Regions from separate parts of the Streptomyces sp. NPDC026659 genome, predicted to be linked through region 1. Evidence: riboswitches for the same ligand, from Rfam matches in the RefSeq annotation. Region 1 holds a riboswitch; each other region holds the start of a gene.
The links. Region 1 has a riboswitch for cyclic di-AMP ahead of AB0E91_RS22990 (C40 family peptidase). Riboswitches for the same ligand answer to the same signal wherever they lie in the genome.
Positions count from the first base shown of each region.

Region 2: linked by a shared signal. The riboswitch ahead of AB0E91_RS08300 (transglycosylase SLT domain-containing protein) and the one ahead of AB0E91_RS22990 (C40 family peptidase) in region 1 are both predicted to bind cyclic di-AMP.
Region 3: linked by a shared signal. The riboswitch ahead of AB0E91_RS14550 (transglycosylase family protein) and the one ahead of AB0E91_RS22990 (C40 family peptidase) in region 1 are both predicted to bind cyclic di-AMP.

Region 1 is NZ_JBEZXY010000009.1:105,225-115,395, forward strand. It holds gene AB0E91_RS22950 (ABC transporter permease) at 1-898, opposite strand, end outside; gene AB0E91_RS22955 (ABC transporter ATP-binding protein) at 903-1,715, opposite strand; gene AB0E91_RS22960 (class I SAM-dependent methyltransferase) at 1,903-2,592, opposite strand; gene bioD (dethiobiotin synthase) at 2,722-3,441, opposite strand; gene AB0E91_RS22970 (adenosylmethionine--8-amino-7-oxononanoate transaminase) at 3,443-4,723, opposite strand; gene bioB (biotin synthase BioB) at 4,740-5,972, opposite strand; gene AB0E91_RS22980 (8-amino-7-oxononanoate synthase) at 6,120-7,268, shown strand; gene AB0E91_RS22985 (ATP-binding protein) at 7,431-7,889, shown strand; gene AB0E91_RS22990 (C40 family peptidase) at 7,932-8,405, opposite strand; cyclic di-AMP (ydaO/yuaA leader) riboswitch at 8,409-8,632, opposite strand; gene AB0E91_RS22995 (hypothetical protein) at 9,065-9,370, opposite strand; gene AB0E91_RS23000 (ATP-dependent Clp protease proteolytic subunit) at 9,378-10,001, opposite strand.
Region 2 is NZ_JBEZXY010000002.1:785,020-795,190, reverse strand. It holds gene AB0E91_RS08310 (FAD-dependent oxidoreductase) at 1-65, shown strand, start outside; gene AB0E91_RS08305 (HAD family hydrolase) at 611-1,420, shown strand; gene AB0E91_RS08300 (transglycosylase SLT domain-containing protein) at 1,497-1,985, opposite strand; cyclic di-AMP (ydaO/yuaA leader) riboswitch at 1,988-2,201, opposite strand; gene AB0E91_RS08295 (polyprenyl synthetase family protein) at 2,817-3,827, shown strand; gene AB0E91_RS08290 (sigma-E factor regulatory protein RseB domain-containing protein) at 4,075-5,259, shown strand; gene AB0E91_RS08285 (ABC transporter ATP-binding protein) at 5,312-6,307, shown strand; gene AB0E91_RS08280 (ABC transporter permease) at 6,294-7,163, shown strand; gene AB0E91_RS08275 (NAD(P)H-dependent oxidoreductase) at 7,176-7,763, opposite strand; gene AB0E91_RS08270 (hypothetical protein) at 7,960-8,562, shown strand; gene AB0E91_RS08265 (hypothetical protein) at 8,559-8,786, opposite strand; partial or broken gene AB0E91_RS08260 (bifunctional diaminohydroxyphosphoribosylaminopyrimidine deaminase/5-amino-6-(5-phosphoribosylamino)uracil reductase RibD) at 8,944-9,282, opposite strand; gene AB0E91_RS08255 (M1 family metallopeptidase) at 9,386-10,171, opposite strand, start outside.
Region 3 is NZ_JBEZXY010000005.1:83,652-93,822, reverse strand. It holds gene AB0E91_RS14585 (hypothetical protein) at 1-577, shown strand, start outside; gene AB0E91_RS14580 (serine/threonine-protein kinase) at 616-2,109, shown strand; gene AB0E91_RS14575 (glycoside hydrolase domain-containing protein) at 2,314-3,141, shown strand; gene AB0E91_RS14570 (SurA N-terminal domain-containing protein) at 3,283-3,918, shown strand; gene AB0E91_RS14565 (nucleoside triphosphate pyrophosphohydrolase) at 4,079-5,065, shown strand; gene AB0E91_RS14560 (cytochrome P450) at 5,126-6,418, shown strand; gene AB0E91_RS14555 (transglycosylase family protein) at 6,625-7,659, shown strand; cyclic di-AMP (ydaO/yuaA leader) riboswitch at 7,852-8,025, shown strand; gene AB0E91_RS14550 (transglycosylase family protein) at 8,030-8,749, shown strand; gene eno (phosphopyruvate hydratase) at 9,125-10,171, shown strand, end outside.

The sequences.
Region 1 (10,171 bases):
GCAGGCCCAGCTCACGGGTGCGCTGCGCGATCAGCATCGAGAAGGTGTTGACGATGAGGAAGATGCCCACCAGGACGGCGATCCCGGCGAAGCCCAGCATCACGTACTTGATCACGTCGAGGAAGCCGCCGAGGTTCGCCGCGGCCGACTTCGCCTGCTCACCGGCGGTCTTCAGGTCGTAGCGGCCGGGCCCGACCGCCGTCGCCACCCGGCTCTTGAGCACCTTGTCGTCGACGCCCGGGGCCGCGTCCACGGAGATGGCGGTGGCCCGGTCGGCCGAGCCCAGCAGCTCGCGCCCGGCCACCGCCGGGTCCAGGAACACCAGGGCCGCGCCGGGGTTGGTCGTGGTGAACGTGGCGATGCCGACGACCCGGACCTTGAAGGTGCCCGGCTGCGCCTGCACGGTGAGCGTGTCCCCGGCCCGTACGTGCTTCTTGCTCGCGGTGTCCGCGTCGAGCAGCGCCTCGCCCGCGCCGCGCGGGGCGTGACCCGAGGTCAGCTCGACCGGGCTGCGGTCGGTGACGTACCAGGACGTGGCGATGGTGGGGGCGCCGGTCGTCGGGCCGACGGACTTGTTCCGGCTGTCGACCACCACGACGTTCTGCACGGACACGTCCGCGTGGACCGACGCCACCCCGGGCACCTTCGCCACCCGGTCCCGCAGCGCGGCCGGGACGGTCTGCACGGTGCCGCCCGGCACCGGGGAGCGCAGGTCCTCCTTCGGGCTCACCGTCACATCGGCCGCCGTCGACGCGAAGAGCCGGTCGAAGGTCCGGCTCACCGTGTCGGAGAAGATCAGGCTGCCCGCGACGAACGCCACGGACAGCAGCACGGCCAGCGCGGACAGCGCGAGGCGTCCCTTGTGCGCGAGGAAGCTTCTCAGCGTCGCCGTGAGCACCGGATCAGTCCTCCTGCGCCACGGCGTCGCCGCCGATCCGGCCCCGCACCACGTCGAACGCCTTCATCCGCTCCAGCACCGCGTCCGCCGTGGGCCGCTCCATCCGGTCCACGATCCTGCCGTCGGCCAGGAAGAGCACCTGGTCGGAGTGGGCGGCGGCGCCCGGGTCGTGGGTGACCATCACGACGGTCTGCCCCAGCTCGTCCACCGCCCTGCGCAGAAAGCCCAGCACCTCCAGACCGGCCCGCGAGTCCAGGTTTCCGGTCGGCTCGTCGGCGAAGATCAGCTCGGGCTGGGACGCCAGCGCCCGCGCACAGGCCACCCGCTGCTGCTGACCGCCCGAGAGCTGCGAGGGCCGGTGCTTGAGGCGGCCGCGCAACCCCAGGGTGTCGATCACCTGGTCCAGCCACTTCTCGTCCGGCTTACGGCCCGCGATGTCCATGGGGAGCGTGATGTTCTCGGCCGCGTTCAGCGTCGGGATCAGATTGAACGACTGGAACATGAACCCGATCCGGTCGCGCCGCAGCCGGGTCAGCTCCTTGTCCTTCAGCCCCGTGATCTCGGTGTCCCCGAGCCACACCTGACCGGCCGAGACGGTGTCCAGCCCCGCCAGGCAGTGCATCAGCGTGGACTTGCCCGAGCCGGAGGGGCCCATCACGGCGGTGAAGCGGCCGCGTGCGATGTCCACGTCGACCGAGTCCAACGCGATCACGGCGGTCTCGCCCGAGCCGTACGCCTTGGTCAGCCCGCGCGCCCGGGCCGCGGTGCCCCGCCCCGGCTCGGCCCCCGGCACGTTCTCCTCGGCAGATGTGAACAAGACCGCCTCCCGGTCACCTGGATGTCCCGACTTCCTGCCCAGGGGGAGCCTAGTGTGACCCGCCCCACATCCGCTCCGCTTCACGGCAGCCGGTACAGGCGAGATCGGAGGGGCTCTCCGCGCGGGAGCGCCCGCCGGACCGCCCGCCACGGGAGCCGGGGACGCTGATCCTTCCGGGTGGGCCGCGCTACGTTACGGGCCCCGGGCGCCGCGCCGTCCCCAGGACCCCGTACGACCACGGCAGCTTCGGTCCCCGGTCCGGGAGGCTCACCCGCTGGTACGGCCCGACGGTGAAGCCCGCCTCGCGCAGCTCCGTCAGCGGGGCTCGGGACAGCCGGCAGCCGCCGGCCAGGTGGGGCCACACCGTGCGGTCCAGGGCGCGCTGGGCCGACCGCATCACACGCCCACCGCCCCGGCCGTGCTCCAGGAAGCGGACCTCACCGCCGGGCTTGAGCACCCGCCGCACCTCCGCCAGGGCCCGCCGCACGTCCCGCACACTGCACAGCACCAGGCACAGCACGGCCGCGTCGAACGACTCGCTCTTGACCGGCAGCGCCTCCGCCGTCCCCGGTACGACGTCCACGGGCACGTCCGCCCGCAGCGCCGCCCGGAGGGCCAACCGCCTGAGCAGCGGCTCCGGTTCGATCGCCACGACCTCCGAGACGGCCGCCGGGTAGCGGGCGAAGTTCAGCCCGTTGCCCGCGCCGATCTCGATCACCCGCCCGGAAAGCCCCGCGAGCAGCCGCTCCCGCAGCGCGGCCAGGCCCAGTCGCGTGTCCGCGCTCTCGCTGAGGTGGGCCCAGCAGCGGGCGAACAGGGGGTGGTGGACGCCGTCGGGGCCCGCCGCCCGGCCGGAGCGGGTCGAGGACAGTCGCATGGCAGCCTCCCGGAGGAACGGTCCCGCCTCTACGCCGATTCTTCCCGAGGACACGCGGAATGTCCCCCCCTCGCGGACACGCGGCCGGATACGAACCCGGCGCGCGCCCGACCATGCGACGCCGGCCCGCTAGAACGCCGCCTGCCGCTCCCGGAAGGCCCCCGCGTCCCACTCACCTCCCAGCCGCGCCGACAGCCAACTCGGCGCCGTTGCACGGAAGTCGACGGGCTTCAGCGCACCCGCCCCGGCCGGGATCGCGCCGAGCAGCGGAGCCCCGGCCACCTCCGGCAGGTCGGCCACATTGCAACGCGCGGCCAGATCGGGGTCCTTCGGCCAGGAGCCGATCACCACGCCGATCAACTCAAGCTGACGCAACCTGAGTTCACGTGCCGTCAGCTCCGTGGAGTTGAGCGTGCCAAGGCCCGCCGGAGCGACCACCAGCACGGGCGCACCCAGCAGCACCGCCGCGTCCGCCAGCGTGCCGCCCGCCGCGTCGAACCGTACGAGCAGCCCGCCCGCGCCCTCCACCAGCACCAGATCGTGCTCGGTGGCCAGCTTGGCCGCCGCCTCGGCCACCTCCTGCGGCCGCACCGCAGCCATACCGGCCCGCCGGGCCGCCGTGCCCGGCGCCAACGGGTCGGGATAGCGGGCGAGTTCGGCCGTCGTGAGGGGGCCCGCGAGGCGGGCCACCTCATCGGCGTCCCCGTGCTCACCGGGCCGTACGCCCGTCTGTGCGGCCTTCAGCACGGCCACCGAACGCCCCGCCGCGAGCGCGGTCGCGGCGACGGCGGCGGTCGTGACCGTCTTGCCGACCTCCGTGCCCGTGCCCGTGATCACCAGTACCGGCATGTCATCCCTCCCGCGCGGCGGCGCACACCGCGCGCGCGACCCGTGCCACGTCCGCGTCGTCCGTGACGTACGGCGGCATCGTGTAGACCAGATCGCGGAACGGGCGCAGCCACACGCCCTCCCGCACGGCGGCCCGGCCGGCCGCCGCCATGTCCACCTCGTGGTCGAGCTGGACCACCCCGATGGCGCCGAGCACACGTACGTCCCGTACGCCGGGCAGCTCCGCCGCCTCCGCCAGGCCCTCCGTCAGCCCCGCCTCGATCCGCTTGACCTCCGCCCGCCAGTCCTGGCCGAGCAGCAGTCCGACGGAGGCGCAGGCCACGTGGGCGGCCAGCGGATTGCCCATGAAGGTCGGCCCGTGCGCGAGCACCGGCACCTCGCCGCGCGAGATGCCGTCGGCCACCCGCGCGGTGCACAGCGTCGCCGCCATCGTCAGATAGCCGCCGGTCAGCGCCTTGCCCACGCACATCACATCCGGGGTCACCCCCGCGTGATCCGCCGCGAACAGCGCACCCGTGCGGCCGAACCCGGTGGCGATCTCGTCGAACACCAGCAGCACGCCGTGCGCGTCGCACGCCTCGCGCAGCACCCGAAGATACGCGGGGGAGTGGAACCGCATCCCGCCCGCGCCCTGTACCACCGGCTCCACGATCACGGCGGCCAGTTCGTCCGCGTGCCGCTCGATCAGGGTCCGCAGATGGTCGGCGTACGTCTCCTCGTACGCGGCGGGCGGCGCGTCCGCGAACACCTGGCGGGGCAGCGCCCCGGACCAGAGCCCGTGCATCCCGCCCTCGGGGTCGCACACCGACATCGGGTGCCAGGTGTCGCCGTGGTAGCCGCCGCGCCAGGTCAGCAGCCGCCGCTTGGCCGGGCGGCCGAGCGAGCGCCAGTACTGGAGGCACATCTTCACGGCGACCTCGACGGACACCGAGCCGGAGTCCGCGAGGAAGACGTGCTCAAGGCCCTCGGGGGACATGTCGACAAGGAGCTTCGCCAGTCGTACGGCGGGCTCGTGCGTGAGCCCGCCGAACATCACATGGCTCATCCGGCCCAGCTGCTCCCGTGCCGCCGCGTCCAGCACCGGGTGCCGGTAACCGTGGATCGCGGACCACCAGGACGACATCCCGTCGACCAACTCGCCGCCGCCGTCGGCCAGTCGCAGCCGGACCCCGCTCGCCGACTCCACGACGAGCGGTTCGGCGCGGCCGGGCATCGGGCCGTACGGGTGCCACACGTGCCGCCGGTCGAGGTCGAGCAGCCCGGCCGTGTCGAGGTCGGGCATGAGGTCGGGCACGAGGTCAGGCATTGGGCGCGAGGTCCGTTCCGGCGCCACGGCGGCGTACGGCGACGAGGTCGGTACGGGGCGCGTCGGCGGCGGGCTTGGTGTCGGCCGGGGTCTCCGTCTCGTCCGGGGCGGTCGCCTGCGCCGGGGCCTTCGCCGGTGCGGAGTCCGCCGTACCGCACACACCGTGCGAACCGCAGCCACCTTCCCCGGCGGCACCCGACCCGCACCCGCCCCCGCCCGCCACCCGGTGCTCCGGCAGCGTGACCTCGTCGGCGCCCTCCACCTCGAACCCGGCGTCCGCGATCATCTCCAGGTCGGCCCTGCCCGCCTGGCCCTCGCTGGTGAGGTAGTCGCCGAGGAAGATCGAGTTGGCGAGGTGCAGCGCGAGCGGCTGGAGCGTGCGCAGATGGACCTCGCGGCCGCCCGCGATGCGCACCTCCACGTCCGGGCAGACGAAGCGGACCATGGCGAGGATGCGCAGACAGCGCTGCGGGGTGAGGTTCCACTCCTTGGCCAGCGGGGTGCCCTCGAACGGGATCAGGAAGTTCACCGGAACGGAGTCCGGGTCCAGCTCGCGCAGCGCGAACACCACGTCCACCAGATCCGCGTCGCTCTCGCCCATGCCCGCGATCAGCCCCGAGCAGGCGGACAGCCCGGCCGCGTGCGCCTTGTGCACCGTGTCCACCCGGTCGGCGTACGTGTGGGTGGTGGTGATGTCGCCGTAGGTCGCCTCGGAGGTGTTGAGGTTGTGGTTGTAGGCGTCGGCGCCCGCCGCGCGCAGCCGCTCCGCCTGGCCGTCGGAGAGCAGACCCAGACAGGCGCACACCTCCACGCCCTCGTTCTGGTCCTTGATCGCCTTGATGGTCTCCGAGACCCGGTCCACGTCCCGGTCCGTCGGCCCGCGCCCGGACGCCACCAGGCACACCCGCTTGGCGCCCCCGGCGAGCCCCGCCGCGGCCGCCTCGGACGCCTGGTCCGGCTTCAGCCAGCTGTACTTGAGGATGCCCGCCGTCGAGCCGAGCCGCTGCGAGCAGTAGGAGCAGTCCTCCGGGCACAGGCCCGACTTGAGGTTGACCAGATAGTTGAGTTTCACCCGCCGCCCGAACCAGTGCCGGCGCACCTTGCCGGCCGCGGCCACCACGTCGAGCAGTTCGTCGTCGGTGGTGGCCAGCACGGCGAGCGCCTCGGCCCGCGTCGGCGACTCGCGCCGAAGTCCCTTGTCCACCAGCGTGTTCAGGAGGTCCATGGGGCCCGATCCTGTCCTACGGCACCGCCCCGGGCCAAGGAGACTTCACACAACAGAAGCCGTTCGGAGTGTGGGTATTGCCACATCATGGGCGGCGACACGGACCGCTAGTGTCTGTCCGCTACCTACAAAAGCACCGGAGGACCCATGGCGTTCGGCTGGATCGACGAGGAGGCCGGGGCCCGCCGCCGCGCCGGACTGGTACGCACCCTGCGCCCCCGTCCGTCCCACTCCCCGCTCCTGGACCTCGCGAGCAACGACTACCTGGGCCTCGCCCGCCACCCCGGGACCACCGAGGGCGCCGCGCGTGCCGCCCGTGCCTGGGGCGGCGGTTCCACCGGCTCCCGGCTGGTCACCGGCACCACCGAGCTGCACACCGAACTGGAGCGCGAACTCGCCGACTTCTGCGGCTTCGAGGCCGCCCTGGTCTTCTCCTCCGGGTACGCCGCCAACCTCGCCGCCGTCACCGCGCTCGCCCCGCACGGCTCGCTGATCGTCTCCGACGCGGGCAACCACGCCTCGCTCATCGACGGCTGCCGGCTCGCCCGGGGCACCACCCAGGTCGTCCCGCACGCTGACCCCGAGGCCGTGGACAAAGTGCTCGGCACCCACCGGGGAGCCGCCGTCGCCGTCTCCGACACGGTGTTCTCCGTGGACGGCGACGCGGCCCCGCTCGGCGCGCTCGCGGCCGCGTGCCGGGCGCACGGCGCGGGCCTGGTGGTGGACGACGCCCACGGCCTCGGTGTCCTGGGCGACGGCGGCCGGGGTGCCCCGCACGCTGCCGGGCTTGCGGGCGCCGACGACGTGGTGGCCACCGCGACCCTCTCCAAGTCGCTCGGCAGCCAGGGCGGCGTGGTGCTCGGCCCGGAGCGGGTCATCGCCCACCTCGTGAACACGGCCCGTACCTTCATCTTCGACACCGGTCTCGCCCCCGCCTCCGTCGGCGCCGCCCTCGCCGCGCTGCGGCTGCTGCGCCGCGAGCCCGAACGAGCCGCCCGGGCCCGTACGGTCGCCGCCGAGCTGCACACGCGCCTGACCGCCGAGGGCCTGAACGCGGTACGTCCCGACGCCGCCGTGGTCTCCGTACGCGCCCCCTCCGCGTCCGACGCCGTCGAGTGGGCGGCCCGCTGCCGTACGGCCGGGCTCGCCGTGGGGTGCTTCCGGCCGCCCTCGGTGCCGGACGGGATTTCACGGCTGCGGCTGACGGCGCGGGCGGACCTGAGCGGCGAGGAGATCGCGCACGCTGTGAGGGTGATCGGCGAGACGCGGCCGCAGGTCCGACGCGGACGGGAGTGAGCCGGGCGTGCGCCGGAGCGCGTCGGGAACCCCAAATCCGTTCTCGCGTCGCAGAGTTCACCGCATCGGGCGATAGATATGTGCATATATCGGGGGTTGGTACCCCCGGCCGGTCCGGTGGTGGCAGGCTGACCGCCCGGCGTGGAAAGGGACGACGTTGCCATGGCAGACCATCTGGAAGCTTCCGTCACTTTGCCGAGCGAGCCCGCCTCGGTCGCCACGGCCCGCTCCTACGTACTCCGCGTCCTGGCGGAGTGGGGTCTGCCGTCGGACACCGAGGCGGCCGACACCGTACGGCTCATCGTCTCGGAGCTGGCGACCAACGCCGTGCAGCACACCTTCGGGCAGTCGCCCACGTTCACCGTGGACCTCGTCCTGGTGCGGGACGAGTGGCTGCGCATCGGCGTGACGGACAGCCACCCGCGCTTTCCCAGACGGCTGCCCGCGGCCGTGCAGCAGGACAACGGGCGGGGGATGGTCATCATCCGGTGCCTGACCGCCGAGTGCGGCGGCAGACTCCGGGTCCGTTCCACCCGCGAGGGCGGCAAGACGGTCGCCGTCGAGCTGCCCTGGACGGCGCCGGCCGGGCCCCTGACGGCGGCGGCGCGTCAGGAACCGTAGCCGCGGCCCCGCTCCGGGGACCGCGGCGGCGCTCACGCCGGGTCAGTTCACCCGGCCGTACCAGACGCTCTTGGTCCAGATCTTCTGCAGGCGCACCACGTCCCCGGTCTTCGGGGCGTGCCAGATCTTGCCCTTCCCGGCGTAGATCCCGACGTGGTAGACGCTGGACCCCGAGTGGAAGAACACCAGGTCGCCGGCCTTGCGGTGGCCGGCCGAGATGTGGTGCGTCTTGTTGTACTGCTGGGCGGCGGTGCGGGGCAGCTTCTTGCCCGCCTTCTTGAACGAGTAGAGCGTCAGCCCCGAGCAGTCGAACCGGCGCGGTCCGGTGGCCCCGTAGCTGTACGGAGCGCCCTTCTTGGACGCGGCGATCTGGAGCGCCTTCGTCGCGGTGGTCGCGGCGGAGGCCTCCGTGGCCAGCCCCGGCACCGCGATCGAGCCGCCCACGGCGGCAAGAGTGAGGGCCGAAGCCGTTCCGGCCCGGGCCATCAGCGACGGGACACGATTGAGCGCAGTCATGCGCAACCCTTCGTCAGCCGCCTGTGAAGGATGACCTGTCGGATTCGGGCTGGCGAAGTTGCCCGGCCGTGTCGCCACGGCTTCACCCCAAGGGCCACTCGGTACGACCGCCCGCTGTTCGCGAACGTCCGTGCCGGCGACCCGTCTTGCTCGGGTCCTCCACTCCTGCCGATGCACTCCTGTCGACCGGTCATCCGGGCGGCGGCAGGACTCGGCGTCCGCCCGGACCGCCCCGCCGCTGTGGCGGGGGCTTGTCGTCAGACAGGGATCTTCACTTACTACTGCCGGAAAATCCCAATGGAATCGGCGGTTTGTGGCGTTACTCACCACTCGCCCGATCGGGTGGACAGTCCCGTTCCCGAACTTCCGTCAGCCCCCGTGCGTAGCCCCGGACCTGGGGCGCGAGGGCCCCTCACGGCACGGTCACGCGTGCGCCGCGCAACTCGGAGGGCGCGGAAACGGGCCCGGAGATACACCGGTCGGCGGTACCACGTTCGGCCCGTTTCGGCTCCCCGAGTGGGGGAGTGCTCGACGCGCGGGGTCCGGTGGGGGTGCCGGGCGTCCGGGCGGGGTGTCGTGGTCGGGCGGGAGCGTGGCGGGGGTGGGGTCGAGGGGTGTGCCGGGCTCGTGGAAGGTCAGTGGTATTCCGGCGCGTCGGGTCACTTCCCGTCGTCCGGCGGAAGCACGACCCGCGCGGTGCGGCGTTCGCCGTCCAGCAGGCGCAGCGCGCGTGTCAGCGTGCTCCCGTGCAGCTCCGTCTCGCCCCGCTGGTGCATCAGCGTGAGCGCGTCCCTCAGCTCTGTCGCCTTGCGCACGAGGGCCTGCGCGGCCCGCAGACCGCGGTACGTGTCCTCCTCCCGGGCGGGGTTGATCCGGCCGAGCAGCTCGGCCGTCTCCAGGTAACGGTCGATCAGCTCGCCCTCGGCGCGGGTCAGCGCGGGCAGCGGTGGAAGGTCCGGCAGCACGGCGCGCTCACCGGGCGCCGGAGGTGCGGCTCTGCACGACCTCGTCCGCGAGTCCGTACGCGACGGCGTCCCGCGCGTCCAGCACCAGCTGCCGTTCCAGATCGGCGTGCACGCGCTCGGCGTCCCGACCGGTGTGGCGGACGAGGATCTCTTCCATCAGGGCCCTGGTGCGCACCAGCTCTTCGGCCTGGATGAACAGATCGCTCGGCTGCCCGTGCGCGGGCTCGTGCAGCGCGGGCTGCTCCAGCACGACCCGGGCCCCGGGCAGCACGAACCGCTTCCCCGGTGTCCCCGCCGCGAGCAGCACCGCCGAGGCGGAGGCGACCTGGCCGAGGCAGTAGGTCGCCACGTCGCAGGAGACGTACCGCATCGTGTCGTACACGGCGGTCATGGCGTGGAACGAGCCGCCCGGGCTGTTGAGGTACAGGGTGATGTCCCGGTCCGGCGCGGTGTGTTCGAGCTGCATCAGCTGACCGATCACATCGGTCGACGCGGTGTCGTCCAGCGGAGTCCCCAGAAACACGATCCGCCCCTCGAACAGCTTGGAGTACGGATCGAGCGTGCGCAGCTGCCCCGTCCCGGAGCGCTCGGTGAACTCGGGCAGGACATATCGGGCGGACGAACGGGACATGGGCGTACCCCTCCTGACGAGCGGGCCGTGATGGCCCTCGCTTCTGTAAAAAATGTACAGGACGTACGGGGCGCTGTGCTCGCCCGACGGACGGTCATGTCCATTCAGTGCGACGGGAGTTCAGGGGAGAGGTGGCTCCACGGGCATCACGGCGTCCACCGGGGAATCCC
Region 2 (10,171 bases), on a different contig from region 1:
TCGTCTGCGGCACGGAGTTCGCGTCGCCACGCCTGGCGAAGCATCTGGCGGCGGCACACGGGTGAGGGGCGCGGGGGCGCGGGCGCGGCCTTCACCACCCGGGCTGCCCCCGGCCGCACCGGACCGCGTCCCCGGCCCCCGCCGACCGCACCCGGCGACATCCCGCACCCGACCGCGTCGCGGCTGCCTCCGGGTCACGTCCTGGCCGCGCATGGCGGCCCGGTGGGCCGCGACTCGGCCGCGTTCCGGTGGCAGCCGGGTTGCCCCCGGCAGGGGGGGCCGCACCGGGCAGCTGCCCGGCAGTCCCCCGGCCGCGCCCAGGCATCCCGCACTTGATCCCGTCGCGGCACCCCCTGGCTCCGCCTCGGTCGTGGTCCGGCGGCAGCTCGGGTTGCCGCACGGCGGTGCCATGGTCGTACGCGTTCGCCTTCCAGCGGCCCCGGCCGTAGCGGCCTCCCGGCAGGCGCCTGGGGCGCGCCTCGGTCAGACCTCGACTGCCCCTGGCCGTACTCCGCCCCCCCGGGCGCCCCGCGCCGCCACCGGCCGGCCGGGGTCAACTCCCGTACCCCGCCGGTGAGTCGGAGACCACCCGCGTCCGTATTCTCTGATCATGGCCGCACCTCCCCTTCCCGCACTCATCGCCACCGACCTGGACGGGACGCTGCTGCGCGGTGATGACACCGTCTCCGTGCGGTCCCGGGCCGCTCTCGCGGGGGCGGCCCGGGCCGGGGCGCGGCATCTGGTGGTGACCGGGCGGCCGGCGCCGCGGGTGCGGCCGCTGCTGGAGTCGCTGGGGTGTACCGGGCTCGCGGTGTGCGGGCAGGGGGCGCAGGTGTACGACGCGGGGAGCGGGAGCCTGCTGTGGTCGGTGCGGCTGGACCGGGAGCTGGCCGAGACGGCGCTCGGGAAGATCGAGGCCGAGGTCGGGCAGGTGTACGCGGCCGTCGACCAGGACGGGGTGGACGGCCTCACCCTCATCGAGCCCGGCTATCTGATGCCCCACCCCACGCTGCCCGCCGTACGGGTGGACCGGCGGGACGACCTCTGGCGTGAGCCCATCAGCAAGGTGCTGCTGCGCCACCCCGGCCTGTCCGACGACGAGCTGGCCGAGACCGCCCGCTCGGTCGTCGGCTCGCTGGCCACGGTCACGATGTCCGGGCCCGGTACCGTCGAGCTCCAGCCGTGCGGCATCACCAAGGCCACCGGACTCGCCCTGGCCGCCGAGCACCTGGGCCTCGGCCGCGCGGACACGATCGCCTTCGGCGACATGCCGAACGACATCCCCATGTTCCAGTGGGCCGCCCACGGCGTGGCCATGGCCAACGCCCACCGTGAACTGCTCGCCGTGGCGGACGAGATCACCCTCTCCAACGAGGACGACGGCATCGCGGTGGTCCTGGAGAGGGTGTACGGCGTCTGAGAGGACAACGGGCGGGGCGCCCGTAGGTGAGTCACCTACGGGCGCCCCGCCCCGGGAACGTGCCGGTCTCTACGGCCTAGTACGGGCCGTTGACGTTGTCGATGGAGCCGTAACGGTGCCAGGCGTAGTTGCAGGCGGCCGTGATGTTCGCGACCGGGTCGTACGGGTCGAGGGAGGTGCCCGCCACGTGGTACGCGGTGAAGGTCGGGTCGATGACCTGGAGCAGGCCCTTGGACGGGGTGCCGTTGACGGCGTTGATGTCCCAGTTGTTGATGGCGAGCGGGTTCCCCGAGGACTCGCGCATCACGTTGCGGTGAATGCCGTTGTAGGTGCCCGGGATGCCCTTCTGGGCCATGATCGCGAGGGACTCGCGGATCCAGCCGTCGAGGTTGTTCGCATACCCGGCCGGGGTCTTCACGGCGGCCGAAGCGGTGGCCGGAGCGGCGGAGGCGCTGGTGGCACCGATGAACGGCAGCGCGAGCACGGCGGCACCGGTACCGGTGACGGCGAGCGTACGGACGATGCGCTTGGCGCGGGCACGGCGCGGCTGAGCGGCAGCAGACATGACACGTTCCTCTCCGGCGCCTGCGAGGTGAGCTGTCGGGTTCGGGCGGGGAGGTGCCCGGCCGCTCACATCCGTGTCCGTGGGACACGAAGTCGCGGCTTCACCCCGAGCCGTTGCCGGGTCGACGCGCGTCAATCAACGCGCGTCGACCCGTCCCGGCGGCCTACCTGGTTCCCCCGCTCCTGCCGTACGAAATGAGTTCGTCGAGTGGGTGTGTCGGGCCCGGCAGGATTCGGCGTCGCCCGACGGGCCGGAACGTATGCGAGAGCAGATGTCCGGAACAAGTGCCGGATTCACACAAAGCAATGGTTGATCTTGACTTGCCCCAATTGAGGTACTTGATCCTTTGCGCCCGTCAACGCTCAACTGCCCCATGAACCAAGGTGAGGTGGGTAGTCGGGGCCTGTCGGCCGCCATCGGGCGTCCGGTGACCCAACTCACGAAACCGCAAAATACGCAAAGTCAGACATGGGCGATTAGGTGGATTTGATCCGTCTGTGGGTATTAGGGAGTGTCGGTCCGGTCGGATGCGGAACCTCTGGGGTGGTCCCGTTCGTTGGGGGAAGTGACCCCCTCCGCATGGGGGGCGGAGGGGCGCCCTGTCGGCGCGCCGTCCGACGACAGCAGGCACATCGTCCTGTTAAGTCGATGAATGTCCGACCATGTCCGCCAAAGCAGAAGACGACCGCTGTGACCCGATACCTCCCGTGGTGGACCGGTGGGTGATAGCGGTGATGGAAACGCGACCGGATACGCTGATCCGAGTGATGGCAGCGACCTATCGACAAACCGTGTAGTCGCCAGCAGACACCAGCAGACAGGAGACCCCTCGTGACCGTCGGCGAGCCGTTCGGGCTGAGCGTGCGGGACCAGGCACTGGAAGCCGATGTCCAGGCCGGATTGACGGCTGTCGAGGAGGGCCTGCTAGAGGCCACCAAGAGCGAGGTCCCCTTCATCACCGGAGCCGCGCAGCACCTCGTGCGGGCCGGCGGCAAGCGGTTCCGTCCCCTGCTCGTGCTCCTCGCCGCCCAGTTCGGCGACAAGTACGCCCCGGGCATCGTCCCCTCCGCCGTCGTCGTGGAGCTGACCCACCTGGCCACGCTCTACCACGACGACGTCATGGACGAGGCGGCCGTGCGCCGCGGCGTGGACAGCGCCAACACCCGCTGGGGCAACTCGGTCGCGGTCCTCACCGGAGACTTCCTCTTCGCCCGCGCGACGCAGATACTGGCCGACCTCGGCCCGGAGGCCGTCCGCGTCCAGGCCCTCGCCTTCGAGCGGCTGGTCACCGGCCAGATAATGGAGACCGCGGGTCCCATGGACGGCCGCGACCCGGTCGAGCACTACCTCGACGTGCTCTCCGGCAAGACGGGCTCCCTGGTCGCCGTCTCGTGCCGGTTCGGCGCGATGATGTCCGGCGCCGACGAGACCGTGGTGGACGTGCTCACCCAGTACGGCGAGCGCCTCGGCGTCGCCTTCCAGCTGTGCGACGACGTCCTCGACATCGCCTCCGAGACCCGGGAGTCCGGCAAGACCCCGGGCACCGACCTGCGCGAGGGCATCCCCACGATGCCCGTGCTCCGGCTGCGCGAGCGCGCCGCCCGGCTCGGCGAGGCCGAGGACGTCGCGCTGTGCGAGCTGCTCGACTCCGACCTCACCGACGACGCCCGGCACGCCGAGGCGCTGGCCGCGCTGCGTACGCACCCCGCCCTGGAGCAGGCCCGCCGCGACGCCGTGCGGTACGCGGAGGAGGCCCGCGCCGCGCTGGCCCCCCTCAAGGAGTGCAAGGCCAAGGCGGCCCTGCTCGAACTGTGCGACGCGGTGGTGCACCGCACCGGCTGACCGGGCAGACGTACGACAGGGGGCGGTGCCGCCCGTACGACCCCTACGGGTCGGGCGGGAGACACCGCCCCCTGCGTCATACCGCAGGTGTACGCCGAGTTGGCTCCGTGGACTGACGTGTTCACGCGGCTGATTTGGTCTGATGGTGACCACGGAAACCACCACTCCTCACCGATTCGGGTGAGAATGGCGGCTGGGTGGACCATAACGAGGGGCAGCCGCCGCCGACCACGGAGGTAAGGCACACATGGCACCGTACGCATCCGACGACACCAGGGGCACCGCAGCGGACGAGAACCCGCGCGCCGGCCGTCGCAAGGCCGTCCGGTACGTCGTTCCGGTCGCGGTGACGGGGGTGGCCGCGGCCACGATCGGCCTGGTCCCGGCACTCGCCAGCACCGGTGACCCCGATCTGCCGAAGATCAGCGCACAGCAGCTCGTGGAGAAGATCGCGAGCTCGGACGTCCAGCAGCTGTCCGGCACGGTGAAGATCAGCACCGACCTCGGCCTGCCCGACCTGGGCGGCCTGGAGAGCAGCCTGGGCTCCGGCAACGGCGGCCACGACGGCTCCTCGGCCGACCCGAGCAGCAAGCTCACCGAGCTGGTCTCCGGCACCCACACCCTGCGCGTGGCCGCCGACGGCCCGGACAGGCAGAAGCTCTCGCTGCGCGAGCGCGGCGCGGAGTACAGCCTGATCCACAACGGCAAGGACGTGTGGGGCTACGACAGCGGCAGCAACGAGGTCTTCCACGGCACCGCCGAGCAGCACGAGCAGGGCAAGGAGCGCAAGGAGGAGCGGCAGGGCACTCCCGGGGACTTCGCCAAGGAAGCCCTCAAGGCGGTGGACGACACCACCTCCGTCACCGTGGCCGGCACCGAGCGGGTCGCCGGGCGCGACGCCTACAAGCTGCAGATCAAGCCCAAGCAGCAGGGCAGCACGGTCGGCGCGGTCACCATCGCGGTGGACGCGAAGACGGGCATGCCGCTGAAGTTCACGCTCACCGCGAAGAGCGGCGGCAAGCCCGTCGTCGACACAGGCTTCACCCAGGTCTCCTTCGCCAAGCCGTCGGCCTCCACCTTCGACTTCACCCCGCCCAAGGGCGCGAAGGTCACCGAGGAGAAGGACTCCGGCAAGGAGGAGCACGGCCAGGGGCTGCGCGAGCTGTTCGGCGGGGCGCCCCAGGGCGGCGACGTCATCGGCAAGGGCTGGACCAGCATCGCCACCTTCGACACCGGCGCCGAGGGCGGTATGCCCTCCGGCTCGGCGGGCGGCTTCCTCGGCTCGCTCGGCGACCAGGTCACCGGCGACTTCGGCAAGGGCACGGTGTTCTCCACCCGCCTGGTCAACGCCCTGATCACCGACGACGGCAAGGTCTACGCGGGCGCGGTCACCAAGCAGACCCTGCTGAAGACGGCCAACGCCGAGCACTGATCCGGCGGGGCGGGGCCGCTTTTCGCGGAGGACGAGGATGAGTGAGGAGCCGATGAACGAGCCGTCCTCCGCGGAAGGGCCCGGGAGATCCGAGGCCGGTTCCCCGGCCGGGCCCGACGCCGGTCCGGTGATCGCCACCCAGGGCCTCACCAAGCGCTACGGCAGCCAGCTCGCCGTGGACGGTCTCGATCTGACCGTCCCGGCGGGCAGCGTCTTCGGGTTCCTCGGGCCCAACGGCTCGGGCAAGACCACCACCATCCGCATGCTGATGGGCCTGATCGAGCCGACCTCCGGCACCGCCCAGGTCCTCGGCCGCCCCATGCCCCGCTCCACCCGCGCCGTCCTGCCCCAGGTCGGCGCGCTCATCGAGGGCCCGGCCCTCTACGGCTTCCTCTCCGGCCGCGACAACCTCCTGCGCTACGACGCGGCCGACCCCACCGCCGACCCCCGCACCCGGAGCGCCCGCGTCGCCGCCGCGCTGGAACGGGTCGGTCTCGCCGCCGCCTCCGGCAAGAAGGCGAGGGCGTACTCCCTCGGCATGAAGCAGCGCCTCGGCCTCGCCGCCGCCCTGCTCCAGCCGCGCCGCCTGCTGGTCCTGGACGAGCCGACCAACGGCCTCGATCCCCAGGGCATGCGGGAGATCCGTACCCTCGTGCGCGAGCTGGCCTCCGACGGCACCACCGTCTTCCTCTCCTCCCACCTCCTCGACGAGATCGAGCAGGTCTGCACCCACGCCGCCGTGATGAACCGGGGGCGCCTGGTCGTCCAGGGCGCGGTGGCCGAGCTGGCCGCCGGGGCGCACGGACGGCTCGTGGTGAGCACCCCGGACCCGGCCGACGCGGCCCGGGTGCTGAAGGAACAGGGCGTGGCGGACGTGGCCGTCGAGGGCGAGCGGGTGACCGGCGCGCCGCCCGTGCGGGACCTCGCCGAGATCAACGCGGCCCTGGTGACGGCGGGCGTCCGGGTCCGCGGCTTCACGCTCGAACGCGCCTCGCTGGAGGACGCGTTCGTGGCACTGACCGGAGAGGGCTTCGATGTCGCGGGCTGAGCCGACGTACCGGGCCACGCACCCCCTGTGGACGTTCGGGCTGCTGCGCAGCGAGCTGGTGATCACGGTGCGCCGCTGGCGGACCCTCGCGCTGCTCGCCGTACTGGCGGCCGTACCGGTGCTGATCGGGATCGCGGTGAAGGCCGAGACCGGCGACGGCGGATCGGCCGGGGGAGGCGGCGGGGGACCGGCCTTCCTGTCGCAGATCACCAACAACGGCCTGTTCCTGGTGTTCACGGCGCTGGCCGCGACGCTGCCGTTCTTCCTGCCGATGGCCGTCGGCGTCGTCGCCGGGGACGCGATCGCGGGCGAGGCGAGCGCGGGCACCCTGCGCTATCTGCTGGTCGCCCCGGCAGGGCGCACGCGGCTGCTGCTCACCAAGTACGCGGCCGTCGTCGCCTTCTGCCTGCTCGCCACCCTCGTCGTCGCCGTCACGGCGCTGATCGTCGGGGCGCTGCTCTTCCCGTTGGGCGATGTCACCACCATCTCCGGGACCCGGATCTCCTTCGCCGACGGCATCGGCCGCGCCCTGCTGATCGCGCTGGTCGTCGCCGCCTCCCTGACCGGCGTGGCGGCGCTCGGCCTGTTCGTGTCGACGCTGACCAACAGCGGCATCGCGGCGATGGCGACCACGGTCGGCCTGCTCATCACCGTCCAGATCCTCGACCAGCTGCCCCAGCTGCACGCCCTCCAGCCGTACTTCTTCTCCCACTACTGGCTGTCCTTCGCCGACCTCCTGCGCGACCCGGTCCCCTGGGAGGACGTGTGGCGCAACCTCGGCCTCCAGGGGCTGTACGTGGCGGTGTTCGGCGCGGCGGCGTGGGCGCGGTTCACCGCGCGGGACATCGAGGCGTAGGCGCTCTTCGGCTCAGGCGTCCTGGTCCGGGAAGTGCGCGAGGGGTGCCTCGCCCGCGAAGAAGGTCTTGGCCCGGGCCAGCGCGTCGGTGTCCTGTCGTACGTCACCGGGCGCGCTGCCGTTGCCGAGCAGGACGCCGCCGAAGCGCATCCCCAGGTACGCGGCGGAGTTGTTGAGCGTGCCCACCAGCGGGTCGGCGACCGCGGGGTTCGCGCCCGCGAGCGCCGTCACGCCCCACAGGGTCCGCCCGGCCATGTGCTCCTTGAAGCCGAGCCCGGGGATGCGCAGCCAGCCCGACCAGTGGTCCAGGTAGTGCTTGGTGAGGTACGAGACCGAGTACCAGTACAGCGGCGAGGCGATCACGACGTCCGTGGCCGCGAGGGTGGCGTCCAGCAGCCGTCCGGCCGACGTGTCAGGCGCGGGCCGCACGTGGTCGCTGTCGTGCCGCAGGTCGGCGAAGTCGGGCAGCGGCAGCTCGGTCAGCCGCAGCCACTCCTGCTCCACGCCGGAGGGGAGCTGCTCGGCGGCGGCGCGGGCCAGGAACTCGGTGTTGCCCTCGGTGCGGGCGCTGCCCAGGACGAAGAGGAAGCGGCGGTTCATGGTTCTCCCGGGGTGGTGGCGGGCGACTTCCTTGATGCAGACGCAAGCATTTTATGCACACGCAAGTATTCCCCTTCAAGCCTCCGGCTGGTGCGAGGCTGTGACGCGCCGGTGACGGCCCGGCCGACGAGAGTTCGGCACACTGGCAGGCAGGAGGCGTACGGCCGGATGGCGGCGCCGGGGGAGTGAGGAAACGATGTCCGGACTGAGTCTGGAGAAGAAGCGCATGGTGTCGATCCCGGCGGCGCGGAAGGCGTCTGCCGAACCGATTCAGCAGACCGAACCGGTCCCGCCTGCCAGCCGCTTCGACACACTGGCCGAAGAAATCCTCTCCGACTCCCTGACCGGCCCCCTGACCCCGATCGCCGAGGCGATCCGCGACGGCCGCACCGCGGAAGCGGCGTCCCTGGCGTCCCGGACGATCACCGCTGCGGCCCGAGCCCTGGGCCCCCGCCACCCCGAGGTCCTCACCCTGGGCGAACTCGCGGCCTACATCGCCTACTTGACCGGCGACGTCCGCCACGCCTGCGAACTCTCCCTCAACCTCGCCTACCGCCACCGCGAGTCCGCCGACCCCACCGCGGCCTACGCCAACGTCCTCAGCGCGGCCACCGCCTGGCGAGCGATCCCCGACCCGGCTGTGGCCCTCCCCCTGGGCCGCACCCTGACCGCCCTCTGGACCCTCCTGCTGGCGGAACCGGGCCCGGCATCGACGGACGACCCGCACCTCCTGGAGTCGGCCCGCGCCCGCATGCCCCGCCTCGCGGCCCGCGCCCGAGCCGCCGGGGGCCCGGTCTAGAGATCCCGTTCCCCCACCAGCCGCACGAACTCCGCGTCGCGCGACACGTCGGTGAGGCGGTAGCCCGAGGGCAGCGCGACCGGAGTGCGGCTCGGCTGGGTGTACGACGCGCTGGTGGGCGTAGGCGGGAGATAACAGATCACCTGGTCGGCCAGTGCGGCCAGAGACGAGCCGGTGCCCGCCCCTTCCACCAGCACGGACCGCACACCCGCCCCGTCGAGCACCTTCAGCACCTCATCGCCACCGGTACTTGAGGAGAGCCGGGGAACCCGGAAAACCCGGTCCCCGTGACGGCCCGGATTTCCTTCTTCGACCTCTCCGCTCGCGCGAACCACCACGTCGTACGACTGCCGCAGCCGCCGAACCTCATCGGACACCGGCCCCCGCCGCCCGCAGCCGCGCGGCCCCGCCCTCTTCGCGCGACGTCGGGTCCATCACGGCGATGAGCACCCGGGCGACACCGGCGTCGATCAGCGCCTCCCGGCAGGGCGGAGTGTGCCCGTGGTGATTGCACGGCTCCAGCGTGACCACCGCCGTACCGCCCACCGCCCGCCCTCCGGCCGCCTTCAGCGCGTTGACCTCGGCATGGGACTCGCCCTTCCGCACGTGGTACTCCTCGCCGACGATCCGCCCGTCCCGATCGAGCACGACACACCCGACCGGCGGATTCGGACTCGTCGACCCGAGCCCCTGGGCGGAGACGGCGATGGCCCGCCGCATGGCGGCAAGTTCATGGGCCTTCACGTCGGAGACCCTCCCTTTTCTCGACGCGCTCGAACAAGGTGACCCATTGGTGAGGCGGCGGTCCGATGCTGTCTCCCGCTCACATCCGGGAGGGCTTCTCCTTGGCGAAGAGCCAGGTGTCGAAGAGTGCGGTCAGGTTCTTGCCGGACTTGGTCTCGCACAGGGTGATGAACTGCTGGGTGTCGGCGTTGCCGTGGCGGTGCTGTCGGGTCCAGGTGCGGAGGATGTCGAAGAAGGTGGCGTCGCCGACGGCCTGGCGGACCTTGTGGATGACCATGGCGCCGTGTCCGTAGACGGGCGGGTCGGAGAGACGGGCCGCGCTGGGGGGATTCGCCGGGGGGAAGGCCCAGATGCCTGCGCTCTCTTCGTCCTTGCCGTCGTAGTAGTCCTTGAAGGTCTGCTCGGTGGTCCGGCCGCTGCGTTTCTCCTCCCAGAGCCACTCCGCGTAGCTGGCCAGGCCCTCGCTGAGCCAGATGTCCTTCCACGCGCGCGGGGTGACGGAGTCGCCGAACCACTGGTGAGCCAGTTCGTGGACGAGGAGTCCCTCGTCGGGGGCCGCGCCGAAGTAGGGCTTGGTCTGGGTCTCCAGGGCGTATTCGAGGTCGGGCAGGTGGTCGACGACGGCGCCGGTCGAGGAGAAGGGGTAGGGGCCGAAGAGCGTGCTGCCCCAGTCGACCATCTCGGGCACCAGGTCCGGGACACCGGCGGCGGCCTTGGCCTCGGCGGGGTCGGTGGCGACGTAGACGGGCACGCCGTTCTTGCTGCGGCCCCGGTGGATCTCGAAGTTGCCGACGGAGACGTGGGCGACGTAGGAGGCCATGGGCTCCTTGTTGCGCCAGTGCCGGGTCACCGTCTCGCCGTGGTC
Region 3 (10,171 bases), on a different contig from region 1:
GGTACTGGTCGTGCTGCGGGTGCTCTTCGTGGCCGTGGCGCTCCTCAGCATCGGATTCCTGGCGTGGGTGGCGCCGCTCCGCGCGGCGATCGTGACGCGCAGGCGTGCCGAGTGGCTGTTCCTCGCGGGATCGGTGCTGGTCCTCTGTGTCAGCTTCGCCCTCCTCAGCACCGACAACACCAAGGACTTCAGCACCCCGAACGGCAACGCGGGCATGATCATCCTGTTGCTGAACGCCGTTGCCTGCGCCGCTTATTACCTCCAGGCGGACATCCGCCACTTCAGCCACCTCCGCCAGGCCCACGCCGGGCAGCTGTCGATGATGCCGGGCTACGCGTCGTACGCGCGGCCCGTGCCGCCGCCGTTCACCGCGACGAGCGCACCGGGTCTGCCGCAGCCTCCGTACACTCCGGTCCCGATGCCCCCGACCGCCGTGCCCCCGACCGCCGTACCCCCGCCGCCCGTTCCGGCACCGCAGCAGCGCCCGGTGCCCAGCCACATCGACCAGGTGCGCGCCGAACTGGACGAGCTGAGCGACTATCTGCGCAAGCACGACGGCCGCGAGGACGGACGGTGACGGTGACACAGGGACGGGTCGTCGCGGACCGGTACGAACTGGCCACGCTGATCGGCCAGGGCGGCATGGGCCAGGTCTGGACGGCGTACGACCGGCGCCTCGACCGGCGCGTGGCGGTGAAGCTGCTGCGCCCCGACAGGGTGGCCGGGCAGGAGGCGGACGAGCTGCGCCGCCGGTTCCTGCGCGAGTGCCGGGTGACCGCGCAGGTCGACCACCCCGGTCTGGTCACCGTGCACGACGCGGGCAGCGAGGGCGACGAGCTGTTCCTCGTCATGCAATACGTGGACGGCGCCGACCTCTCCGACCATCTCGCGGAGCACGACCCGTACCCGTGGCAGTGGGCGGCCACGGTCGCCGCGCAGCTCTGCGCCGTGCTGAGCGCGGTGCACGCGGTGCCGATCGTGCACCGCGACCTCAAGCCGCGCAATGTAATGGTGAAGCAGGACGGCACGGTCACCGTCCTCGACCTGGGCGTGGCCTCGGTCATGGACACCGACACCACCCGCCTCACACACACCGGCTCCCCGATCGGCTCGCCCGCCTACATGGCGCCCGAGCAGGCGATGGGCGGCGCGGTCGGCCCGTACACCGACCTGTACGCGCTCGGCGTGCTGCTGCACGAACTGCTCAGCGGGGAGGTGCCGTTCGCCGGTTCCACCGCGCTCGGCGTGCTGCACCGGCATCTGTACGAGCCGCCGCTCCCGGTGCGCAGGCTGCGCCCCGAGGTGCCGGAGCCGCTGGAGCGGCTGGTTCTGCGGCTGCTCGCGAAGGACCCGCAGAACCGTCCCGCCTCCGCGCAGGAGGTGTACGAGGAGCTGGTGCCGCTGCTGCCCGCGCGCGGCACCCCCACCGGTGCGCCGCTCGACCCCACGCGCCCCTTCCTGCGCCCGCACGCCCCCTGGCCGGACCGCGCCCGCATCCCGGCACCGCAGCCCGCGCCGGTCGCCCCGGCACCGCCGATGGACGACAAGCCGGACGTGGCGGCGGCCGTGGACGAGGTCAAGCGGCTGCTGGGGGAGGGGCGCATCACCCAGGCCGTCGACATCCTCGGCGCGATCCTGCCCGCCGCCGCCGACCAGCACGGCGAGCACTCCCCGGTGGTGCGCACCCTGCGCAAGCAGTACGCGGCCACGCTCCTGGACGACGGTCAGTACCGGCGCGCGCTGCCCGAACTGCGCCGCCTCGCCGACGAACGCGCCGCCGAGGCGGGGCAGGCCGACCCGCAGTCCCTGCGCCACCGCTACGAGGCCGCGCAGTGCCTGGAGCAGCTGGGCGAACCGGCGGCCGCGCTCGCGGAGTACCGCGCGCTGCTGCCGTACTACGAGAACCGGTACGTCTCCGGCGACCCCCAGCTCGCCCACGAGGTCCGCCGCCGCATCGGCCATCTGCTGCTCGCCCTCGGCGACCGCCCGGCCGCGCACGACATGCTGGCGCGGCTGCTGATGGACGTGGAGCGGGTGCACGGCATGGGCCACCCGCTGGCCGCCGACCTCCGGCGCACCCTGCAGTGGCTGGGCCAGATGCGGGGCTGAACGCGCCTTCCCGCCCGCGGAGATGTCCCGGGCGCCCCGACATTTTCCCGACTCGTGGCATGTCCTGGTAAAAATCATGGACAATCGCGGGGTTTCCGTTTTCTCGCACAGGCGTGCCGTCGATTACGTTGCACGCTGCGGACGCCGACGCGTCCTTTCGTTTCGTACACGGGTTCGTGCACGGTTTCGTACACAGGGGTGGGGATGGCCGGACACCGGCAGTCGAAGAAGGTCCGATACATCGCGTGGGCGACGGCCGGCGCCGCCGTCGTGGCGGGAGCCGGAGTGGCGGCCACGTCGTCCATGGCCGCGACGGCCTGGCCCGCGCAGAAGACGTTCACGGGGCTGGCCTTCGACACCTGCACCGCGCCCTCGCTGTCCGCCATGAAGGCGTGGCACACCGGTTACTACGGCGCCGCCGCCGTCTACGTGGGCGGCAAGAACCGCGGCTGCGCCCAGCCCAACCTGACCGCCTCGTGGGTGAAGTCGGTCAGCGCGCTCGGCTGGAAGCTCATACCGATCTACGTCGGCGCCCAGCCGTCCTGCCAGACCGGCTCCAACCCCGAGAAGATGACGGCCGCCAACGCCGCCTCCCTCGGCGCGGCCGACGCCAAGGACGCCGTGGCCAAGGCGTCCGCGCTCGGGATGAAGGCGGGCAGCGCGATCTACCTGGACATGGAGCCGTACGACACGGCGAACAAGGCGTGCAACGACGCCGTGCTCACCTATGTGCGCTCCTTCGACAAGGGCCTGCGCGCCAAGATCTACCGCGCGGGCTACTACGGCTTCACCAGCTCCAGCGCCAAGGCGATCGCCACCGCGACCGACAAGACCGACCTGCCGGGCAACCTCTGGTACGCGCTGTGGGACCAGAAGAACACCACCACGACCGACTGGCCCTGGGGCGCGAAGCAGTTCACCGACCACAGCCGGGCCCACCAGTTCATGGTGAACAGCAAGGAGACGCGCGGCGGCGTCACGCTCACCGTGGACCGCGACGCCTGGGACGCGCCGGTGGCCATCACCGGCTGACACCCCCGCCGGAGTGACGCGGCGGTGCCCGAACTCGTGGTGAATCGTTGGTCCGATGGGTTGGCCGGAGCAGATCGGCTGCCTACCATCGATCACCGCAAGACCTTGTGCACCGCCGCACAAACTCCTCAGGAGGTCCCCTTGCACCGCCGTCGCTCCGCGTTCGTCCTCTCCGCCGCGATCGTCGCCGCGGCCCCCCTCCTCACCGCCTGCGGGAGCGACGCCCACCCGGGCGCGGCGGCGGTCGTCGGCGGGCAGCGCATCACCGTCGCCCAGCTGGAGAGCCGGGTGAACGAGGTGCGCGCGGCGCAGCGGGCCGCGTCGCCCGACGAGACGCAGTACCAGCAGGTCCTCGCCTCCACCGGCAGCCTCACCCGCGACACCCTGCACACCATGGTCCTCGACCAGGTGCTGGCCCGGGCCGCGCACGACGCGGGCGTCACCGTCTCCCGCAAGGAGGTCCAGAAGCTGCGCTCCGGCCTCGAACAGCAGGCGGGCGGCGCCAAGGGCCTGGAGGCGGCCTGGCTCCAGAAGTACGGCATCGCCCCCGAGCGCCTCGACGACAACCTCCGCCTCCAGATCGAGGCCCAGAAGCTGGCCGCCAAGCTCGGCACCGACACCACCCAGCCCGCCTTCTGGAAGACCCTGTCCGAGGCGTCGAAGCAGCTGCGCATCGACGTCAACCCGCGCTACGGCACCTGGGACGCGAACAAGAGCAGCCGGGTGGACGTCAGGACGCCGTGGCTGCGGGACGCGTCGGCGACGCAGTCGGCCTAGCCTGCCGGGCGAGCCGGGCGAGCCGGGCGGCCTGGACGGCCTGGGCGGCCCGGCGTCGCGCGGCGGCTGCGGTGGTGGCCGCGGTCCTACGATCACAGGAGCTCCCGGCCCCTGTGGACAACTCGCGACGCCCTTCCGCACCGTGGGTTACGTTCGGATCGTGAACGCAACCAGCACCGAAGCCGCCCCCGGCCGCATCGTCCTGCTCACCACCAGCCACCGTGTCGCGCCCGGCCTGCTGTCCTGGCCCGCCTGGCAGGCCCTGCACGCCGCGGACGCCGTGCTGTGCGCCGACGGCGCGCACCCGCAGGTGCCGTATCTGCGGGAGGCCGGGATAGCGGTGTCGGAGGCGGCCCCGACCGCCGGGGAGCTGGTCGACGCCTGCGCGGGCGGCCGCACGGTGGTGGTCGTGGCCACGGGTGAGGGCGAGCCCGCCCTCACCGACGGGCTGGCCCGCCTGGCCGGTTCCGGCCGGACGCGGATGCCCGACCTGGAGCTGCTGCCCGCCTCCTACGACCTGCCGGGCGCCCGGCTCCTCGACCTCGTGCAGGTCATGGACCGCATCCGCGCCGAGTGCCCCTGGTCCTCCCGGCAGACCCACGAGGGCCTGGCCAAGTACGGCATCGAGGAGGCGTACGAACTCGTCGAGGCGATCGAGGCGGGCGACCGCGAGGAGCTGCGGGAGGAGCTGGGCGACGTGCTGCTCCAGGTCGTCTTCCACTCCCGCATCGCCGCCGAGGACCCGGACGCCCCGTTCGACATCGACGACGTCGCCGGGGGCATCGTCACCAAGCTCATCCACCGCCATCCGCACGTCTTCGGCGACGAGACGGCCGAGACCCCGGAGGACGTCAAGAAGCACTGGCTGCGCACCAAGGCCGAGGAGAAGCGGCGCACCTCGGTGACCGAGGGAGTCCCGCTCGGCCAGCCCGGCCTCGCCCTCGCCGCCAAGCTCGCCTCCCGCGCCCGCACCGCCCACCTGGACGTCCCCCTTCCCCAGGGCGACGGCATCGGCTACGAACTCCTGGCCCTGGCCGCCCGCGCCGAGTCCGAGGGGGTCGACCCCGAGACGGCACTGAGAGCGGCCGCACGGGTCTACCGGGATGCGATACGTACGGCGGAGGAGAACGGTTCAGGCGCCGCCTAGCGAGAGCCCGGCCGGAGCCTGGCCGGGTGTCCCTCCCCGCCCCCGGGATACCGTCGACCTGTGACCGATCAGCCCTCCTCCGACCGTCCCGGCGAGCCCGCCCCCGACCTCTTCACCTGGGAGTTCGCCACCGACCCCTACCCCGCCTACGCCTGGCTGCGCGAGCACGCGCCCGTGCACCGGACCAGGCTGCCCAGCGGGGTGGAGGCCTGGCTGGTCACGCGGTACGCCGATGCCCGGCAGGCGCTCGCCGACGCGCGGCTCAGCAAGAACCCGGCGCATCACGACGAGCCCGCGCACGCCAAGGGGAAGACCGGCATCCCCGGCGAGCGCAAGGCGGACCTGATGACGCACCTGCTGAACATCGACCCGCCGGACCACACCCGGCTGCGCCGGCTGGTCAGCAAGGCGTTCACCCCGCGCCGGGTGGCCGAGTTCGCACCCCGGGTGCAGCAGCTGACGGACGACCTCATCGGGGCGTTCGCCGCGAAGGGTTCCGCCGACCTCATCCACGACTTCGCCTTCCCGCTGCCCATCTACGCCATCTGCGACCTGCTCGGCGTCCCCCGCGAGGACCAGGACGACTTCCGGGACTGGGCGGGCATGATGATCCGTCACGGCGGCGGCCCCCGGGGCGGTGTCGCGCGGTCGGTCAAGAAGATGCGCGGCTATCTGGCCGAGCTGATCCACCGCAAGCGGGCCGCGCTGCCCGCCGAACCCGCCCCCGGCGAGGACCTGATCTCGGGCCTCATCCGCGCCTCGGACCACGGTGAGCACCTCACCGAGAACGAGGCCGCGGCCATGGCGTTCATCCTGCTGTTCGCCGGGTTCGAGACCACCGTCAACCTCATCGGCAACGGCACCTTCGCCCTGCTCACCCACCCGGAGGAGCGCGCCCGACTCCAGCGCTCCCTGGCCGCCGGGGAGACCGGCCTGCTCCAGACCGGCGTGGAGGAACTCCTGCGCTACGACGGCCCGGTGGAGCTGGCCACCTGGCGGTTCGCCACCGAGCCGCTCACCCTCGGCGGGCAGGAGATCGCCGCCGGAGACCCGGTGCTGGTGGTGCTGGCGGCGGCGGACCGCGACCCCGCGCGGTTCCCCGACCCCGACGTGCTGGACCTCGGCCGCGCCGACAACCAGCACCTCGGATACGGCCACGGCATCCACTACTGCCTGGGCGCCCCGCTCGCCCGCCTGGAGGGACAAGCCGCGCTGGCCACCCTCTTCACCCGCCTGCCCGACCTGAGACTCGCCGTCGAACCGGCCGAACTGCGCTGGCGGGGCGGGCTCATCATGCGGGGACTGCGCACGCTCCCGGTGGAGTTCACCCCGGTCGGGCAGGCGCACGAGTGAGTGGACCGGATGCGAGGTCCATCACCTGTACCCACGGAACGCGCACCGGCAAACAGGAACATGACGGACACTCAACGATGTGATCTTCACGTGATCTGTGCGGCATGAACTTGTGACAAGCGATCGTCTGCCTATACGTTCACCCATCAGTGTGGCGCCGAGCACCACTCGCCACGCCGTACTGCTGTCGTACGAAAGGCCCCCGTATGCTCTCCGGGAACGGTCGTCACCGTCGCCCCCGCCAGGCTCCGGCGCTCCTCGTCGCGGCCGGTGTGACCACCTCCGCCATCGCGATCCCGCTCCTCGGCGCGGCGAGCGCCCACGCGGCCGACGGCACCACCTGGGACAAGGTGGCCGAGTGTGAAAGCGGCGGCTCCTGGAGCGCCAACACCGGCAACGGCTACTACGGCGGCCTCCAGATCTCGCAGGACGACTGGGACAAGTTCGGCGGCAGCCAGTACGCGGCCACCGCCGACCTGGCCAGCCGCTCCCAGCAGATCTCCGTCGCCGAGAAGATCCTCGCCGAGCAGGGCACCACCCACTGGGCGACCTGCGCCCTGACGGCCGGTCTGACCTCCGACTCCGCCTCGCTGAACGTGGACACGGGCGTCGCGGACACCGCGTCCCCGAGCGCCGGTTCCTCCGACGGCAAGGACACCGCCTCGCCGTCCGCATCGGATTCCGCCGGTAAGTCCGACTCGTCCGAGTCGGCCAAGCCCTCGGACTCGCCCTCCGCTTCGGCCTCGGCCGGCTCCTCCGCCGACCCGTCGGCCAAGCCGTCCGACGACAAGGGCAAGGACAAGGACGCGGACGCCAAGGGCTCCGGCCAGGACAAGGGCGCCAAGTCCGGCGCCTCCACCGCGGTCGACGACCCGGGCACCTCCGGCGACTACTCCGTCCCGGCCTCCGAGGCGTCGGACGACGCCTGGCAGGACGGCGGCTCCTGGAGCCTCGTCGACACCGGCTCGCTCTCCGGCGGCGGCCGCCACCGCGGCGGCACCGCGGACGAGGACGTGACAGGTGGTCAGAAGGCGGACAACGCCGGGCGGCACGCCCTGCCCTCCGCGACCACATACACCATCCACGAGGGCGACACGCTGGAGTCCATCGCCGACTCCCTTGGTGTCGACGGCGGCTGGCAGGCGCTCTACTCCGCGAACAAGAAGGTCGTCGGCGGCGACCCGGACGCCCTTGTCCTTGGTCAGACGCTCAAGGTGCCCGGCGGGACGGACGGCAAGTAGCCCGATTCGGGACGGGATTGACGTCCCTCTTCTGGCTGTATGTCCGAATTGGTGAAAGTGTGGGATGAGTCTCAGAGGCCCTGATCGTCTTTGAAATTCCCCTGTGTCCCTGTCTACGGTCGGTCCGCTCGTCACCACGAGCCCCGATGACCGGAACGCCGAATCCTGCCAGCGGTCACCCGGGAACAGTCGACGCGTCAAGCGCCGCCGGCAGGAGCGGGGGAACCAAGGTAAGTGCCCGGCCCGGTGGCTGACACCGGGACGGGCTTGGGGTGAAGCCACCCCCTCCACGACGGGGAGGGTGGCCGGGCAACTCAACCGGCCCGAACCCGACAGCTCACCTCGCAGGCGTCGGTGAGGGGATCGATCCATGCTGTTTTCCAGCAAGGGCACGCACCGTCGCCCGGCCAAGGCCGTCCGCACCCTCGCGCTCGCCGGTGTCGCCGGCGCCGCGATCGCCGGTCCGCTGATGGCGGCCGGCAACGCCTCCGCCGCCACCGCCTCCGAGTGGGACGCCGTCGCCCAGTGCGAGTCCGGCGGCAACTGGGCCATCAATACCGGCAACGGCTACTACGGCGGCCTCCAGTTCTCCGCCGCCACCTGGGCGGCGTACGGCGGCGCGCAGTACGCCGCCACGGCCGACAAGGCCACCAAGGACCAGCAGATCACCATCGCCGAGAAGGTCCTCGCCGCCCAGGGCAAGGGTGCCTGGCCGGTCTGCGGCACGGGCCTGTCCAGCACGCCGTACAGCTCCGCGGCCGCGAGCACCCCGTCCACCACCACCCCGTCCACCACGGCGAAGACCGCCACGGACACCGCCAAGGCCACGGCGGACGCCGCCGCGCGCACCACCGCCCCCCAGACCGCCTCGCGCTCCGCGAGCCGTCCGGCCGCGACCGTCACCACCCCGACCGGCCAGAAGGTCAAGAAGGGTGACGGCGAGTACAAGGTCGTCAAGGGCGACACGCTCAGCACCATCGCCACGAAGCACCACGTCAAGGGCGGCTGGAAGAAGCTGTTCGACCTCAACAAGGACATCGTCCAGAAGGCCGACCTCATCTACCCGGGCCAGCTGCTGCACCTGAAGTAGCGGCCCCGCGCCGCCCGCTCGAAGGGCGGCGCCCCCGCACCCGCTCACCCGCGCCGCCCCACGCACACGGCCGCGGTGAGCCCCCTCCCCCCCCACCGGTCCCCGCCCCGGCGCGTGTTCCCCCGTACGCGCCGGAGCGGGGTTCCGCGGCTCCGCGGGCCGCCCCGGGGGTCCGTACGCGCAGCCCCCCGCACCACGGCCCTGGCCAGACCCCCCGAACCCCCTTTGTTCCGGGCGTGAACAATGAGTACGGTCTCCCTGTCCACGGGACGGTCGGTCGACGGCCGACACCCCGGGGACGGTTAGGCTCTAGTCGCAAGGCAGTGCCGCAAGGCACACCGCCCCGCACATCTCAGCGTCACATCCAAGAAGGAGATGCTCGTGCCGTCCATCGACGTCGTCGTAGCCCGGGAAATCCTGGACTCCCGAGGCAACCCCACGGTCGAGGTCGAGGTCGGCCTCGACGACGGCAGCACGGGTCGTGCCGCCGTTCCGTCCGGTGCCTCCACCGGTGCCTTCGAGGCCATCGAGCTCCGTGACGGCGACCCCAACCGCTACCAGGGCAAGGGTGTCGAGAAGGCCGTCCTCGCCGTCATCGAGCAGATCGGCCCGGAGCTGGTCGGCTACGACGCCACCGAGCAGCGCCTGATCGACCAGGCCATGTTCGACCTGGACGCCACCGACAACAAGGGCTCGCTCGGCGCCAACGCCATCCTCGGCGTCTCCCTCGCCGTCGCCCACGCCGCCTCCGAGGCCAGCGACCTCCCGCTGTTCCGCTACCTGGGCGGCCCGAACGCGCACCTGCTGCCCGTTCCGATGATGAACATCCTGAACGGCGGCTCGCACGCCGACTCCAACGTGGACATCCAGGAGTTCATGATCGCGCCGATCGGCGCGGAGTCCTTCTCCGAGGCCGTCCGCTGGGGCGCCGAGGTCTACCACACCCTCAAGAAGGTCCTGAAGCGCAAGGGCCTGGCCACCGGCCTCGGCGACGAGGGCGGCTTCGCCCCGAACCTCGGCTCCAACCGCGAGGCCCTCGACCTCATCCTCGAGGCCATCACGGAGGCCGGCTACGTCCCCGGCGAGCAGGTCGCCCTGGCGCTCGACGTCGCCGCGTCCGAGTTCTACAAGGACGGCAAGTACCTCTTCGAGGGCAAGGAGCGCTCCGCCGCCGAGATGACGGAGTACTACGAGGAGCTGGTGGCGGCCTACCCGCTGGTCTCCATCGAGGACCCGCTGTTCGAGGACGACTGGGCCGGCTGGAAGGTCCTCACCGACCGCCTCGGCGACAAGGTGCAGATCGTCGGTGACGACCTGTTCGTCACCAACCCCGAGCGCCTGGCCCGCGGCATCGAGGAGGGCATCGCCAACGCCCTGCTGGTCAAGGTCAACCAGATCGGCTCGCTGACCGAGACCCTGGAC